DNA from 4 places in the Lysobacter enzymogenes genome. Region 3 is predicted to be linked to each of the others. Evidence: riboswitches for the same ligand, from Rfam matches in the RefSeq annotation. Region 3 holds a riboswitch; each other region holds the start of a gene.
What was found. A riboswitch is a leader RNA that binds a small molecule or an ion and turns the genes downstream of it on or off. The one in region 3 is predicted to bind cobalamin.
Positions count from the first base shown of each region.

Region 1 (4,183 bases), 2.7 Mb from region 3:
ACGGGGAACGACGGCAGAGAATCCGCGCGGCAGCGTCACCGCGCGCCGACGACGCGCCTACTTCGCCGCCTTGTCGGCCTTGGCGGGCGGCTCGTTCTTGCCCGCCGCGCCGGCCGGCTTGCCGTCGGCGGGCTCGGCCGCGCCCTCGCCCGCCGCGGCCTCGTCCAGCAACGGCGGCGGCAGGTCGCGCGCGTACAGGTCGGCCGGGCTCTCGCCCGGGCAGGCCTTGTCCGGGAAGCCGAACTGGGCCTGCAACTGCTCGGCGCATTCGGGCATCGACTCGAAGCTCTTGCCGGTGCCCATGCACTGCGCGTCGAACGCGCGGCGGAAGGACTCGCGGCGGCGGACGAAGTCGTCGCCGCACTTGCGCGCCAGGCGGATCCGGTCGAGGTCGTCCTGGGCGGCGTTGGTGCCGTCCAGGCCGTATTGCTTGAGTTCGTCCGGGGTCAGGATGCGCAGGTCGCGGTTGGCCACGGTCATCATCAGGTCCGAGACCGCGGTGGCCACGCCGTTGCGCTCTAGGTAATCGCGCACCTGCTGGTTGATCGCGCGCAGTTCGCGGCTGAGCTCGGCGCGCGAGGTGGCGGTGGAGCGGTCGCGCATCAGCCGGTGGATGCCGACCTTGCCCTCGATCGAGCGGGTGTCGCCGGCCGCCAGCACCAGCACGCAGGCGCTGTGGCAGACCGAGTTCTCGCGCACCCAGATCGCCCAGCCCGATTCGGCGATGGAGTCGCCGGCGCGCAGCGCTTCCTCGACGTGGCCGCCGCTGGAGTCGATGTCGAGGATCCGGGTCGGGATCTCCATGCGCGCGGCCATCGCCGCGACCCGCTGGGTCAGCGCGGTGAAGCCTGCGCCGATCTTGCCCTGGTAGCGCACTCGCACCACTCCGCGCTGCTGGCACGGCGACATCGCGTCGACCAGGCTGAAGAAGTCCAGCGATTCCAGGGTGTCGCCGTCGCCGAAGCGCGGGTAGTCGTATTCGCAGCTGATCCGGGCGCTGCCGCCGTCGAGCTTGGCCGGCGGCCAGTAGGTGCCCTTGAGGATGTCCTCTTCGCTGACCGCCGCCGGCGCCGGCTTGGGCGTCTCGTTCTGGCTGCCCAGGGTCACCGCCGCGGCCGGCGGCGCCTGCGGGTCCCGGCCGCAAGCGGCCAGCGCCAGCGCGCACAGCGCCGCGAACGCGGCGGCCAGGAGCCTGCGGGAAAGGAACGGGGAGCGTTGCGGAACCATGTGTCGAGCCACCGGAGTCGGAATCGCGCGGGACCGTCCTGGCCCGCGCCGCGCGCTGCGCCTGCAAACGTTAGCGGCAGGCTCGTTCAAGCTCAACGAGCACGACGCGCGTGGGCGGGCCGGGCTTCATGTTGACGCGGGGCGGATGAACCCGGGGCGAGGACGGACCGCTCGCGCGCGCAACCGACAGGTGCGGCAAAAGCGGCGGGAGCGCGGCGATCGGAGCGCGAAGCATCGGGCCTGAAGGCCCTCCCACGACCGCTGGAGCCTTCGATGTTCCCGCCGCTGCCGCACCACCGCCCCTGACGCTTGGGAGGGCCTTCAGGCCCGATGCCTGTCGTCCCGGCCCGACCGATGCCGCAAACCGCCGCAGTGTCATTTGACTTCGCCGGGCCCGCTGCGTACCTTGGCCGCGTCTCGGTGAACATCGCTTCATACAGATAAAGCGATGGGACACGCCGGCCACGGTTAGCGCCGCGGCCGGCCAGAGGGAATCCGGTGCGAATCCGGAGCTGCCCCGCAGCGGTATGGGAAACGAACGGGCCTTGGCACTGGGCGGTACGCCTGGGAAGCGGCCTTAGTAGGCGGAGCGAGGGGTGAGCGCAGAGGAGTGAGAAGCGAGCAAACGCCAAAGGGCTTTACTCGCTTCTCACTCCTCTGCGCTCACTCCTCGCTCAAAGTCCCGAGCCCGAAGACCTGCCGCGACCGGAAGGTGCGCCTTCCGTCCGACTCCGGTCCCGCTTCGCCGTCGCATCCGCGCGATGCGCGCGGCAGGCCGGCTCGCCCGCGGGGGCGGAGGTCGAAGCCAACGGATCGATCCGCAGTCCGGCGCACCCGCGTCCGGGCCGGCGCGGCCGTGGTCTCCTTCGTTGCCCTGCGTCATGCCCACGCATCGCAGGTATTGATCATGATCAGCGTCACCACCCTCGGCTTCCCGCGCATCGGCGCGCGGCGCGAGCTCAAGCAAGCCCTGGAATCGTTCTGGAAAGGCGACCGCGACGCGGCCGCGCTGCAGGCCACCGCCGCCGGATTGCGCGAACGCCACTGGCGCCTGGCCGTCGCGGCCGGCGCCGACAGCGTGCCGTGCAACGATTTCTCGCTCTACGATCACGTCCTCGACACCGCCGTGCTGTTCGACGCCATTCCGGCCTCGCACCGCGCCGCGTTCGAGGACGATCCGCTCTCCGGCTATTTCGCCCTCGCCCGCGGCCTGCAGGACGGCCGCCGCGACCTGCGCGCGCTGGAAATGACCAAGTGGTTCGACACCAACTACCACTACCTGGTCCCGCAGTTCGAACCCGGCCAGCGCTTCTCGCTGCGCGCCGACAAACCGCTGGCCGAACTGGCCCAGGCCCGCGCGCTGGGCCTGGACGCGCGGCCGGTGCTGCTCGGCCCGGTCACCCTGCTCAAGCTCGGCAAGCGCACGGACGGCGGCGATCCGCGCGAACTGCTCGACGCGCTGCTGCCGGCCTACGCCGAGCTGCTGGCCACGCTCAAGGCGGCCGGCGCGCAGTGGGTGCAGATCGACGAGCCGGCGCTGGCGCTCGACCTCGACGACGCCGACCGCGCCGCCTACCGCCGCGCCTTCGACGCGCTCGCCCAGGCCGACTCGCCGCAGCGCCTGCTCGCGACCTACTTCGGCGCGCTCGGCGACAACGCCGCGCTGGCCGCGCAGTTGCCGGTCGAAGCGCTGCACTTGGATCTGGTGCGCGCGCCGCAACAGCTCGAAGCGGTGCTGCCGCTGCTGCCGGCCGACCGCGCGCTGAGCCTGGGCGTGGTCGACGGCCGCAACATCTGGCGCGCCGACCTCGACGCCGCGCTGAGCCTGGCCCGCCGCGCCGGCGAACGCGCGCGCTGGCTGGCGCCGTCGTGCTCGCTGCTGCACGTGCCGACCGACCTGGAGCTGGAACGCAAGCTGCCCGGCCCGCTGAAGCAGTGGATGGCGTACGCGAAGCAGAAGATCGAAGAGCTGCGCCTGGTCGCCGGCGCGCTGGCCGGCGACGCCGCGGCCGAAGGCGAACTGGCCCAGGCCGCCAGCGCGCGCGCCGCGCGCCTGGCCTCGCCGCTGCTGCGCAACGCCCAGGTGCGCAAGCGCCTGGCCGCGGTCGAGCCGGCGATGACCCGCCGCGCCAGCGCTTATCCGCAGCGCATCGCGCTGCAGCAGCAACGGCTGAAGCTGCCGCTGTTCCCGACCACCACCATCGGCTCGTTCCCGCAGACCGCGCAGGTGCGCCAGGCCCGCGCCGAGCACAAGGCCGGGCGCCTGGACGATGCCGGCTACCGCTCTTTCCTCGAAAACGAAACCGTGCAGTGCCTGCGCGAGCAGGAAGCGCTCGGCATCGACGTGCTGGTGCACGGCGAGTTCGAGCGCAACGACATGGTCGAGTACTTCGGCGAACAGCTCGACGGCTTCGCCTTCACCTCGCACGGCTGGGTGCAGAGCTATGGCTCGCGCTGCGTCAAGCCGCCGGTGCTGTTCGGCGACGTCGCCCGGCCCAGGCCGATGACGGTGGAATGGAGCCGCTTCGCCCAGGACCACGCCGCCAAGCCGGTCAAGGGCATGCTGACCGGGCCGGTGACGATCCTGCAGTGGTCGTTCGTGCGCGACGACCAGCCGCGCGCCGACAGCTGCCGGCAGATCTCCCTGGCCTTGCGCGAGGAAGTGCTGGACCTGGAAGCGGCCGGCATCGCCGCGATCCAGATCGACGAGCCGGCGCTGCGCGAAGGCCTGCCGCTGCGCCGCGCCGACTGGCCGGCGTACCTGGCCTGGGCCGGCGAAAGCTTCCGCCTCGCCGCCAGCGGCGTCGGCGACGCGACCCAGATCCACACCCACATGTGCTACGCCGAGTTCAACGACATCATCGACGCGGTCGCCGCGCTCGACGCCGACGTGATCTCGATCGAGACCTCGCGCTCGCGCATGGAGCTGCTCGACGCGTTCGTGCGTTACCGCTAC
Region 1 covers NZ_CP067396.1:4,821,005-4,825,187, forward strand. The annotation lists gene JHW41_RS19935 (hypothetical protein) at 58-1,227, opposite strand; partial or broken gene JHW41_RS27500 (DUF6053 domain-containing protein) at 1,440-1,610, shown strand; cobalamin riboswitch at 1,676-1,945, shown strand; gene metE (5-methyltetrahydropteroyltriglutamate--homocysteine S-methyltransferase) at 2,135-4,183, shown strand, end outside.
Region 1: another riboswitch for cobalamin. It lies ahead of metE (5-methyltetrahydropteroyltriglutamate--homocysteine S-methyltransferase); the one in region 3 lies ahead of btuB (TonB-dependent vitamin B12 receptor).

Region 2 (4,183 bases), 2.7 Mb from region 3:
TCATGCCGTAGAGCTTGAACGCGGCGAACACCACCAACAGCAGCACGCCGATCGCGCCGCCCTGCAGGCTCAGCCCGAACACCCGCTTGCGTTCGCGCTGGCGCCAGCCGAACACCAGCGCGGCCATCGCCGCGGCGGCGACGCCGGCCAGGCGCAGTTCCACCGGCACCCGCATCCAGCCCTGGTCGCTGGCGTACTTGAGCAGGGCGGCGACGCCGGCCAGCAGCACCAGCATGCCGACCTTGACCGGCACGTTGCCCTCGGTGAACCAGCGCCGCAGCCAGCGCGCGGCGACGGTGACGAAGTCCGGCTGAGCCGGCGCGGCCGGCGCCTGCGGGCGCGGCGGCGGGACCGGCGCGGCGGGGGCCGGGGGCGTCGAAGTCGAAGTCGAAGTCGAAGTCGGGGGCGGAGGCGGCGCGGCCGCGGGCAGCGGCGGCGGTTGCGCCGGGGTCGCCGCGGGGCGCTCTGGTGCCGCGCTCGCAGGGCCGGGGGCGGCCGGGACGGCGACGGAAGGCGGCGAAGCGCGCTCGCCCTGCGCCCGCGCCGCGGCCTCGCGTGCGCTCGATTCGGCCAGGGTCGCCTGGTTGCCCGCCGGTCCGCCCGACTGGCGCAGGCGCTCGACTTCGCGCTCCAGCCCGCTCACCCGGCCGCGCAGCGAGCCGAGCTGGACCAGCGCGATCACCAGCAGCACCGGTACCGCCAGGACCGCGAGGACCAGCAAGACAATCAGCGATTCCATCACGTTTCCCCTATCCTTATGGCGGGCACGTTACACCAACCACGGCACCTTGCGGGGGTGTCCTTCACCCCGTGCATACCTTGCTGACTCACCACATATCGCGTTGACGAAATCGACGAACCCCACTATGTTGTGTCCGTCGGTGCCGGTCGAGAGACCGGCTGAATAGGGAAGCCGGTAGGGAGGGCCCGCGGATCGCCGCGCGGCCGCCGAAGCCGGCGCTGCCCCGCAGCGGTATGGGAAACGAACGGGCCATGGCACTGGGCGCGGCAAGCGCCTGGGAAGCGGCCCCAGTAGGACAAAAGCGAGGAACGAGCGGAGAGGAGTGAGGAGTGAGCGAAGGCGGATCGCTGCGGCTCGCTCCTCACTCCTCTCCGCTCTGTTTCTGGCTCTGAGTCCCGAGCCCGAAGACCTGCCGACAGCCGCGCGTCGCACAACCGCGCGGTCCCGGCCCAATGGAGTCTTCGGGGGAAGACCGGCCGGTGTCGCGGCACGACGGGGCCACCGTCGCGTCCGACCGCTTCGGCGCCATGCGCGGAGCGGCCCGTGCCGGAACCTTCCGGCGCGCGCGACACCCAGCCAGCGCTCCGACGCTCCGCGCCCGCGGGGGCACGGCCGTGCCGTCGGCGACGCCGCATCTTGCGGTTCGCTGCCGATGGCGCGTCCGCGTTCTCCGCACCGTGCACCCACGCCCCGGAGCAATGCCATGACCACACTGGAAACCGATTCGTCCGTCGCCCCCGCCGCGGACGCCGCCGCCGCCCCCGCTACCAACGTCAAACCGGTACGCAGCGCACAAGACGCGCCCGGCTTCGCGCTGACCCCGCCGGCCGCGAACCTGACGATGAGCGTGACCAAGCGCAGCGGCCGCCGCGAGCCGGTCGACCTCAACAAGATCGTGCGCGCGGTGACCCGCTGCGCCGAAGGCTTGTATTCGGTCGACCCGATGCGCGTGTCCACCCGTACCATCTCCGGCCTGTACGACGGCGCGACCACGCGCGAGCTCGACGAGCTGTCGATCCGCACCGCCGCGCTGCTGACCGCCGAGGAGCCCGAATACGGCCGCCTGGCCGCGCGTCTGCTCGCCGGGGTGATCGAGAAGGAAGTCGCCGGGATCGAGATCCACGCGTTCTCGCAGTCGGTCCAGCGCGGCTTCGACCTGGGCCTGATCAACCAGCGCCTGCTCGACTTCGTCCAGGCCAACGCGCGCAAGCTCAACGACGCGATCGACCGCAACCTCGACGCCAAGTTCGACTACTTCGGCCTGCGCACCCTGTACGACCGCTACCTGCTGCGCCACCCGACCGCGCGCACCGTCATCGAGACCCCGCAGCAGTTCTTCCTGCGCATCGCCTGCGCGCTGAGCGAAGACGTGTCCGACGCGCTGGCGCTGTACCGGCGCATGGCCCAGCTCGACTACATCCCGTCCTCGCCGACCCTGTTCAACTCCGGCACCACCCACGAGCAGCTGTCGAGCTGCTTCCTGCTGGATTCGCCGGAAGACTCGCTGGAAGCGATCTACAAGCGCTACATGGACGTGGCCAAGCTGAGCAAGTTCAGCGGCGGCATCGGCCTGAGCTACACCCGCATCCGCGCGCGCGGCTCGCTGATCCGCTCGACCAACGGCCTCAGCAACGGCATCGTGCCGTGGCTGAAGACGCTCGACGCCTCGGTCGCCGCGGTCAACCAGGGCGGCAAGCGCAAGGGCGCGGCCTGCGTGTACCTGGAGCCGTGGCACGCCGACATCGAAGAATTCCTGGAACTGCGCGACAACACCGGCGACGAAGCGCGCCGCACCCACAACCTCAACCTCGCCAACTGGATTCCCGACGAATTCATGCGCCGGGTCGAGGCCGACGCCGACTGGTCGCTGTTCGATCCGGCCAAGGTGCCGCAGCTGACCGACCTGTGGGGCGAGTCGTTCGAACGCGCCTACCGCGCCGCCGAAGCCGCCGGCCAGGCGGTCAAGAAGGTCAAGGCGCGCGACATCTACGCGCGGATGATGCGCACCCTGGCCCAGACCGGCAACGGCTGGATGAACTTCAAGGACAAGTCCAACCGCGCCTGCAACCAGACCCTGCGCGACGGCAACGTGGTGCACCTGTCGAACCTGTGCACCGAGATCCTGGAAGTGACCTCGCAGGACGAAACCGCGGTGTGCAACCTCGGCTCGATCAACCTGTCGCACCACGTCGAGATCTTCGAAGACGGCAAGGGCGCGTTCGACTTCGACAAGCTCGCCGAAACCGTGCGCCTGGCCGTGCGCCAGCTCGACCGCGTGATCGACCTGAACTTCTACCCGATCGAGACCGCGCGCCGCGCCAACCTGCGCTGGCGTCCGGTCGGCCTGGGCACGATGGGCCTGCAGGACGTGTTCTTCAAGCTGCGCCTGCCGTTCGACTCCGAGCCGGCGCGCAAGCTCGGCCGCGAGATCGCCGAAGCCATCTACTTCCACGCCCTGTCGGCGTCGAACGAACTGGCGATGGAGCACGGCAAGCACCCGGGCTACGAAGACACCCGCGCCAGCATCGGCGAACTGCAGTTCGAAGCCTGGGGCGTGGAGCCGTCGCAGCCGGAGCGCTGGACCGAGCTGCGCGCGCGCATCAAGCAGCACGGCCTGCGCAACTCGCTGCTGGTGGCGATCGCGCCGACCGCGACCATCGCCTCGATCGCCGGCTGCTACGAGTGCATCGAGCCGCAGGTGTCGAACCTGTTCAAGCGCGAGACCCTGTCGGGCGACTTCCTGGTGGTCAACAAGTACCTGGTCGAGGAACTCAAGAAGCTCGGCATGTGGACGCCGGAAATGCGCGACCGCATCAAGATGGCCGAAGGCTCGATCCAGGCGGTGACGGAGATCCCCGAATCGCTGCGCCAGGTCTACCGCACCGCGTGGGAACTGCCGATGCGTTCGCTGATCGACATGGCCGCCGACCGCGGCGCGTTCATCGATCAAAGCCAGTCCTTGAACCTGTTCATCGAGAGCCCGAACATCGGCCAGCTCAGCTCGATGTACATGTACGCCTGGAAGAAGGGCTTGAAGACCACGTACTACCTGCGCTCGCGTCCGGCGACCAAGATCGCCAAGACCACGGTCAGCGCGCCGGCCGCAGCGCCGGTGGCGCCGAAGCCGGAATACACCGAGAGCGACGCGATCGCCTGCTCGCTGGAAAATCCGGAAGCCTGCGAAGCTTGCCAGTAAGACGCCGCAAAGCCCCTCTCCCGCCTGCGGGAGAGGGGTTGGGGTGAGGGCCGCTGTCGCGCCCCACTGCCCTCATTCGCCCTTCGGGCACCTTCTGCCGCATGCGGGAGAAGGGAAAGCAACAAGGAAACGCTCATGTCCATCGCCCCGCCCCGCCTGCTCGACCCCGGTTTCGATCTCACCCTGCGCCCGATGCGCTACGCGCAGTTCTACGAGATGTACCGCGACGCCATCCGCAACACCTG
Region 2 covers NZ_CP067396.1:4,813,937-4,818,119, forward strand. The annotation lists gene JHW41_RS19910 (DUF2339 domain-containing protein) at 1-739, opposite strand, end outside; cobalamin riboswitch at 863-1,173, shown strand; gene JHW41_RS19915 (ribonucleoside-diphosphate reductase subunit alpha) at 1,584-3,938, shown strand; gene JHW41_RS19920 (ribonucleotide-diphosphate reductase subunit beta) at 4,074-4,183, shown strand, end outside.
Region 2: another riboswitch for cobalamin. It lies ahead of JHW41_RS19915 (ribonucleoside-diphosphate reductase subunit alpha); the one in region 3 lies ahead of btuB (TonB-dependent vitamin B12 receptor).

Region 3 (4,183 bases):
CAGGAACGAGGCGCTGGCGGCGACCAGCGCCACCGCCAGCGCGCCGGCCAGCGCGCGCGGCCGCGCCGCCATCGACGGCGCCCAGGCCCGGCCCAGGTACCACAGCACCGCATACGCCAGCAGCAGGAACGCGTACGACGGCGTCACGCAGTAGTGATCGAAGAAGCTCAGCCCGCGCCCGGTCACGGCGATGTAGTCGATCGCCACCGCCGCCACCAGCAGCCCGGCGAACAGCCGGTGGCGCTGCAGGTACAGGCCGCCGAGGAAGAACACCGCCATCGATGCGTCCGGCAGGTGCAGCGCGCTGCCGACCGCGTGGAAACGGGTCGCGGCCATCAGCGTCAGCAGCACGGCCAGGATCGCCAGTTGCGCGGGGCCCGCGAGCAGCGGCCGCAGTTCGTGCCGGCGCGGGGCCGGGCGGTTCGGCTGGGACTGGGTCGTGGAGATCATCGTCGTCTCTCGGTCGGGGCCGGCCGCGCGCGCGGCCGGCGCGGGCGGGTTCAGCGGTTGGGACGGTAGCGCAGGCTCAGCAGGTAGGTGCGTCCGGGCTGATTGTAGAAGGCCGCGGTTTCGTAGCGCTTGTCGAACAGGTTGTTGGCCGCCAGCTGCACGCTCCAGTCCGTGCCCAGCGCGTAGCCCAGGCGCAGGTCGGCCAGGGCGTAGCCGCCGAGTTCGCGCTTGTTGGCGAGGTCGTCGTAGCGCTGGCCGGCGGCGTAGACGCTGGCGCCGAGCGAGAACGCGTCGCCGCGGTCGAGTTCGAAGCGGCGGTCCAGGTCGATGCGCGCGCTCTGCCGCACGCGCCGCGGCAGGATGTTGTCGCGGTAGCCGCCGCGGCTGTCGTTGCGCGGGTCCAGCCAGGTCGCGCTGGCGCGCAGGTCCCAGCCGGCCACGCGCGTGTCCAGCGCCGCTTCCAGGCCGCGGATGCGGGCGCGGTCGACGTTGCCGGGCAGGCCGATGGAGGCGTCGTAGGCGATCAGATCGTCGATCCGGGTCTGGTAGGCGTTGAGCGACCACACCTGGCGGCCGCCCTCGCCGAAGGTGCCGCGCAGGCCCAGTTCGAAGCTGCGCGAGGTTTCCGGGCCCAGGTCCGGATTGCCGTACCCCGGGTAATACAGCTCGTTGAAGGTCGGCGCCTTGAACGCGGTGCCGTAGCTCGCGGTCAGCCGCAGCGCGTCGGCGAAGTTCCAGCCCCACAGCACGCTGCCGGTGGTTTCGCCGCCGAACTGGCTGTCGTCGTCGCGGCGCAGGCTGGCCTGCAGCGCGTGCGCGCCGAACTCGCGCTGGTACTGGCCGAACGCGCCGCGCAGCACGCGCGCGTCGCGCTTGTAGGCGGTGTTGCTTTCGACTTCGTCGCGCTGCCAGTCGAAGCCCAGGCTCAGCAGGCCGCCGCCGAGGCCGAGGTCGCCCTGCAGCGAGCCGAGCTGGCGGCGGGTGTCGAAGGTGCTGGAGTACTTGCCGTCCTTGTATTGCTCGCTGAGGTCCCAGCTGCGGCCGGCGTTGAGGCTCAACGCGAGGCGGTCGCTCGGGCGGTAGCGCAGCTTCGCGCCGGCGACCTGCTGGACGGTGTCGGCCTGGTTGTTCTGGCTGCCGTCGTATTCGTTGTAACCCTGCGCGCGGAACACCCGCGCCTCGCCGTCCCACCGCTCGTTGAAGCGGTAGCCGCCCTGCAGGGTCAGCGACGAGTTGCGGTAACCGTCGCGATCGGGCGAATAGGTGAAGCAGCCGGCGCCGCCCGGCGACGGCTTGCCGCGGCAGGCGTCGATGCCGTCGGTGTCCTCGTGCGCGGCGTTGATCGAATACCAGCCGCGCTCGCCCTTTCCGGCCACGCCGGCGGACGCGCGATGGGTCTTGTCGCTGCCGATGCCGACGCTGAAGCTCGGCGCGAACGGCCCCTGCGGGCGGCGGGTGAAGATCTGGATCACGCCGCCGATGGCTTCCGAGCCGTACAGGCTGGAGAACGGGCCGCGCACGATCTCCACGCGCTCGATCTGCTCGACCGGGATGTCCTGCAGCGAGGCGCCGCCGCTGGTGGCCGAACCGAGCTTGATCCCGTCGACCAGCACCAGCACGTGATCGGATTCGCTGCCGCGCAGGAACAGCGAGGTGCTTTTGCCCGGCCCGCCGTTGTTGGCCAGCGACGCGCCCGGCGTGCCGCGCAACAGGTCCGGCAGCGACGAAGGCTGCAGGCGCTCGATGTCGGCGCGGTCGATCACGGTGACCGCGGCCAGGGTCGCGTCCTGGGTCTGCGCGGTGCGGGTGGCGGTGACCACGACCTGGTCGAGATCGACCGCCGGCGCGGCAGGGGCGGTGGCGGCCGCGGCGGACAGGGCGATGGCCAGGGCCGGCGCGAGCGCGCGGCGCGGGGAACGGACGAAGCGGTGCTGCATGGCCTGCGGGTCTCCAGGGCCGCGCTCTCCCGCGCGGCCGACAAGGGTCGGGACCGGCGCGAAAACAGCGCGGAAGGACACGCACAGGCGCGCTCGCTCCGCCACCAGGCCCGCCGCCGGTCGGTTCGCGCTCCAGGCCGGTCTCCGGGCTTGCGAGTGGAACCTGTCGAGCGTCCTTGTCCGAGGTTCCGGCGCCGCGCCTTCCCATGCATGAAGCACAGTGGCCGTTGCGGTGCGTGGACTCGCCTACCGTTGCGGGGGCAGCTCCGGCTTGAGCGCGCGGACCGTTCTGGCGAACAGACCCGCGGCGCGACCGGATTCCCGTTTCAATCGCCGGACTGTGCCGGCGATCACCTTGAGCGCGCGCATCTTAACAGTCGCGACGCCCGGGCGAGCGAACGGCACCGCCAGCACGCGGCCCTGTTTCGGACCGGTCCTATTCAATCGTCGCCGCATCCGCGGCCATGCTGGCGGCGGGCCTGCGCGCGATCGGGCCCCGCGCCACACCCCCGATCCTTGTTCGTTTTCCGGCCGCCGGCTCGCCGCGCATATGCGACCGGCGGTTCTTTTTGCCCGCGATCCGCGGCGCAGCGCCGAAAACGAGGCGTCTACCACTTTTTGATTACTTGCGTTAGCCGGTTCCTGGCCGCTTCATTGACCGGGTTGTTATGACCGTGTTAAACCCGGATGACATCGCTGTCAGTCCCCCATGCAGGAGTCTTCATGCACGCCAGCCGCACGCTCGCCCACCCCGGTCTCCGCGTCCGCCACCCGCTCGCCCTCGGCTTGGCCATCGCCTTGAGCCTGACCGCCGCCCCCGCCGTCCTGGCCCAGCAACCCGCCCAGGCCGACGCCAAGACCCTCGACCAAGTCATCGTCACCGGCACGCGCGTGTCCGACCGCACCGTCGCCGAGTCGACCGCGCCGATCGACATCATCACCCCCGAGACCCTGGAAGCCACCGGCACGGTCGAGCTGGCGACCGCGCTGTCGCGCGCCCTGCCCTCGCTGAACTTCCCGCGCCCGGCGATCACCGACGGCACCGACGCGGTGCGTCCGGCGCAGCTGCGCGGCCTCGCGCCCGATCAGGTGCTGGTGCTGGTCAACGGCAAGCGCCGCCACACCACCGCGCTGATCAACCTCAACGGCAGCCAGGGCCGCGGCTCTTCGCCGGTGGACCTCAACGCGATCCCGATCGCCTCGATCGAGCGGGTGGAAGTGCTGCGCGACGGCGCGTCTGCGCAGTACGGCTCCGACGCCATCGCCGGCGTGGTCAACGTGGTGCTGAAGGGTTCCGGCAGCGGCGGCTCGATCGCCGCGCGCTACGGCCAGTACAGCGCCGGCGACGGCGAGCAGTACCAGCTCTCCGGCGACCTCGGCCTGGAAGGCGAGCGCGGCTGGCTGCGCCTGGCCGCGCAAGGCGGCCACCAGGACAACACCAACCGCGCGCGGCCGTTCCAGGGCGTGGTCGAACAGCGCTACGGCGATCCGGAGATCGACCACGGCGCGTTCTCCTACAACGGCGAATTCAAGCCGGTGGACTACCTGTCGTTCTATTCGTTCGGCAGCTACAGCGAACGCGACGTGCTGTCGAACGGCTATTTCCGCTTCGCCGCCGATCCGCGCAACATCCCCTCGATCTATCCCAACGGCTTCTTGCCGCAGATCCACAACGTCAGCAAGGACCGCGCCGCGGTGTTCGGCGTGCGCAGCGAAACCGCCGGCGGCACCCAGATCGACCTGAGCTACAACTACGGCCACAACGGCCTGACCTTCGACATCGAGAACACGCTCAA
Region 3 covers NZ_CP067396.1:1,325,787-1,329,969, reverse strand. The annotation lists gene JHW41_RS05720 (hypothetical protein) at 1-450, opposite strand, end outside; gene btuB (TonB-dependent vitamin B12 receptor) at 501-2,387, opposite strand; cobalamin riboswitch at 2,506-2,760, opposite strand; gene JHW41_RS05710 (TonB-dependent receptor plug domain-containing protein) at 3,111-4,183, shown strand, end outside.

Region 4 (4,183 bases), 2.3 Mb from region 3:
ACACCGAGGTCTGGGTGCAGCGCCTGGACGGGCGCATGGACCGCGAAGCGGTGTTCCTCGGCGGCACGGCCGGCGCGATGTGCGCGGAGTGGCGGCGGCAGTAAGGCCGCGGCGGTAGCGACCGCGCCAAGCGTCGCGGACGAGGGTAGGGCCGCGTGCGTTCACGCGATCAACCTTGCGCGGCCGAGCGCTTGCAACGGCCGCGTCGCTGGTTCGGATCGCGCGGAAGGATCGCCGCCGGCCCAGCCATCGCACCGTCGAAGCGCAAGCGCGCACCGGGCTGGCGCGCCGCGACGGCGACGCACGCGAACGCAAGCGCTGCTCGTGCCCCGCCGCGGCGATGCGTGCGGCTATCGCCGCCGCACCGCCGACGGCCCGGCACCGCCACCGGCGGCGCCGAGCCTGGAACGCCCAGCGATCAGGGCGACAAGGTGAAGTTCTTGCTGTAGGTCGTGCCGTTGTAGGCGACCTCGAAGCGCCAGACGCCCGCCGGCCCGCTCGGCGCGAAACTGCTCCAGGTCCAGTTCCACCACGACGAGGCGTAATGCGGCGCCGGGCCGTTGTGCGTCCACGAGGCGAACACCGTGCCGTTCGGCCGCAGGATTCGGTACTGGCTCTGCTGGCCGTTGAGCTGGTCGCGGTAGAACGCGCTGAACGAGGCCTGCTGGCCGTAGCGCAGCGCGGTGTTCTCGTTCGGACTCTCCGCGTTCGGGCACGACGCGAACGCCGGTTGGGCGTTGCCGACGATCAGCTTGTTGATCGCCGAGTCGTAGTACGGCCGCTGCGCGGCCCAGGCCGAGGACAGATTCAGGCCGTTGCACGAGCCGGCGTAAGGATCGATGAGGTTGGCGTTGGTGTCGTAGACCTCGAAGTGCAGATGCGGCTCGGTGGAGCTGCCGGAACTGCCGACGATGCCGAGGTACTCGCCCTGCGCCACGCTCGCGCCGACGCCCTTGGCGGTGACCGAGCCGTTCTTCATGTGGCCGTACCAGGCGACCGAGCCGTCGGCGTGCTGGACGTAGACGGCGTTCCAGTTGTTGTTGTTGACCGAACAGCTGCGGTCGAAATTGCCGTCGTAGCGGCCGACGATGGTGCCCGCCGCCGCGGCGATCACCTTCACCTGATTGTTGTCCATCTTGTACCAGGAGAACGGCCACAGGTAATAGTCGGTGCCTCGATGGCCGTCGTAGCTGCGCGCGCCGCAGCTGTAGTCGAGGACCTGGCCGGCGCCGGCCTGGTCGACGTAGTTCGAGATCGCGTGATAGCCCGGATCGGCCAGGCCGTTGTTGAGCGCCAGCGGCCAGGCGAAGCCGCCGAGCGAACGCGCCGAGGATCGCGGCGCGGCGGCGAGCTTGAGCTTGCGCGCGTTGTCGCGGATGTCGTTCCAGGCGCGCTGGCGGAACTGCGGCGACAGATGCTCGCCGTGTTCGGCCACCGCATAAGCGCCGCCGGCGCTGGCATCGGGCGCCGTGCCGCTTACATCGCGCGGCGCGGCGTCGTCGGCTGCCGACGCCGGGAGCGACGAAGCGGCGAGCGCGAGGGCCAGGCACAGCGCCGGCGCGCCGCGCGCGCGGCGGGCATTCGCGTTGTTCGAGGCGCGGTGGTGTTCGGGCATGCGGTTCTTCCTGAGCATGTGGTTCTCCTTGAGCAGGCCGCGACGCGGCGTGATTCGCGCTGTGGGCCGGCGGCGCGCGGACGAGCGCGGACGTCCCGGTGTTGCCTGCAATCAGGCCGCCTGAGGCCCTTATACGCGCCTTCGCGCGCAGCCGGGCGCGGCGTCGATCCCGCCGATCGGCCAAGTCGCGGCGGCGGTGCGATGTGCAATTCAGGTGGATGAAATGGCGCTCGCCGGGCGCGCGGTCCATCGCGTCGCGAACGCGCATTCGCCGTGTCGCAGCGCCGCGCGCGTCGGTCGCGGCGCGATGCCCGCCGCGCGTCGCCGACGGCGCGAACGAAGGCGCCGGCCGGCGACCATACCGCGGCGCAGCTTGTGGCTGTCGCCGCCGAACCACTACACTGCGCGCGCCACAGGTGTCCTGCCGCCCGCTCCAGCGAGCGCGCAGGGTGAAACGGGAAGCCGGTGCGGACGCGAGTCCCATTCCGGCACTGCCCCCGCAACGGTAGGCGAGTTACAGCCGGCATCGGCCACTGCGCGAACGCGCGGGAAGGCGCCGGCGGGACGCATCCGCGTCGCTCGCGAGTCCGGAGACCGGCCTGTGGCGGACGTCGGGACGGCGCACGCGGCTTTGCCGCGGCCCGCGCCGCGGCGTTCTCCTCGGGCGTTGCGGCGGGCGACCTGACGAGCGGATGCGGTGCGGCGCGCGTGCGCCCGCCTTTCGCCCGGTCTTCGTTCGCGCAGCGCCTGCCTTCGCGGGTGTGCGATCCGGAGACCAACATGAACGACATGCACGCAGTCGCGACCGACGTCGCGACCGTCAAGCTGCTGATCGACGGCGAGTTCGTCGACTCCTCCACCGCGCACTGGCGCGACGTGGTCAATCCCGCCACCCAGGCCGTGCTCGCGCGCGTGCCGATGGCGACGCCGGCGGAAATCGACGCCGCCGTCGCCGCCGCGCAGCGCGCGTTCAAGACCTGGCGCAAGACGCCGATCGGCGCGCGCGCGCGGATCTTCCTCAAGTACCAGCAGCTGATCCGCGAGCACATGGGCGAACTGGCGGCGATCCTCACCGCCGAACAGGGCAAGACCCTGCCCGACGCGGAAGGCGATGTGTTCCGCGGCCTGGAAGTGGTCGAGCACGCCGCGGCGATCGGCAACCTGCAGCTGGGCGAACTGGCCAACAACGTCGCCGGCGGCGTCGACACCTACACCCTGCTGCAGCCGCTGGGCGTGTGCGCCGGCATCACCCCGTTCAACTTCCCGGCGATGATCCCGCTGTGGATGTTCCCGATGGCCATCGCCACCGGCAACACCTTCGTGCTCAAGCCGTCCGAGCAGGACCCGCTGGTGACCATGCGCCTGTGCGAGCTGGCGTTGCAGGCGGGCATTCCCAAGGGCGTGCTCAACGTCGTCCACGGCGGCGAAACCGCGGTCAATGCGATCTGCGACCACCCCGACATCAAGGCGGTGTCGTTCGTGGGTTCGACCAAGGTCGGCACCCACGTCTACCAGCGCGCCTCGCTCGCCGGCAAGCGCGTGCAATGCATGATGGGCGCGAAGAACCACGCGGTGGTGCTGCCCGATGCGAACAAGGAGCAGACGCTCAACGCGCTCGCCGGCGCCGCGTTCGGCGCGGCCGGGCAGCGCTGCATGGCGGCCTCGACCGCGGTGCTGGTCGGCTCGGCCAACGACTGGATCGCCGACCTGGTGGCCAAGGCGAAGACGCTCAAGGTCAACGCCGGCACCGAGGCCGGCACCGACGTCGGCCCGGTGATCTCCTGCGCCGCGCGCGAGCGGGTGGAGGGCCTGATCGCCTCCGGCGTCGAGCAGGGCGCCACGCTCGAACTCGACGGCCGCGCGCCGGCGGTGCCGGGTTTCGAACGCGGCAACTTCGTCGGCCCGACGATCTTCTCCGGCGCGGCGCCCGGCATGCGCATCTACGACGAGGAAATCTTCGGCCCGGTGCTGGTGATCCTGCGCGCGGAGACGCTCGAAGAAGCGATCGAGCTGGTCAACGCCAATCCCAACGGCAACGGCACCGCGATCTTCACCCAGTCCGGCGCGGCCGCGCGGCGTTTCCAGGAGGACATCGACGTCGGCCAGGTCGGCATCAACGTGCCGATCCCGGTGCCGGTGCCGCTGTTTTCCTTCAGCGGCTCGCGCGCGTCCAAGCTCGGCGACCTCGGCCCGTACGGCAAACAGGCGGTGACCTTCTACACCCAGACCAAGACGGTCACCGCGCGCTGGTTCGACGACGACACGCTGGGCCACGGCGTCAACACCACGATCAGCCTCAAGTGATGGCCGCGGTCATGGACTGGCAGGTTCATCCGGCCGCGCCGACCGGGCTCAGCGAAGAACAGGCGGCCTACCGCGAGGCCGCGCGCGATTTCGCCCGCGCCGAACTCGCGCCGCATGCGGCGCACTGGGACGCGCACAGCGTGTTCCCGCGCGAAGCCATCGCCCAGGCCGGCGAACTGGGCTTCTGCGGCCTGTACGTGGACGAGGCGGCCGGCGGCTCCGGCCTGACCCGTCTGGACGCGGCGATCGTGTTCGAGGAACTGG
Region 4 covers NZ_CP067396.1:5,261,375-5,265,557, reverse strand. The annotation lists gene JHW41_RS21790 (DUF2188 domain-containing protein) at 1-104, shown strand, start outside; gene JHW41_RS21785 (M23 family metallopeptidase) at 419-1,633, opposite strand; cobalamin riboswitch at 2,013-2,232, shown strand; gene JHW41_RS21780 (CoA-acylating methylmalonate-semialdehyde dehydrogenase) at 2,405-3,919, shown strand; gene JHW41_RS21775 (acyl-CoA dehydrogenase family protein) at 3,931-4,183, shown strand, end outside.
Region 4: another riboswitch for cobalamin. It lies ahead of JHW41_RS21780 (CoA-acylating methylmalonate-semialdehyde dehydrogenase); the one in region 3 lies ahead of btuB (TonB-dependent vitamin B12 receptor).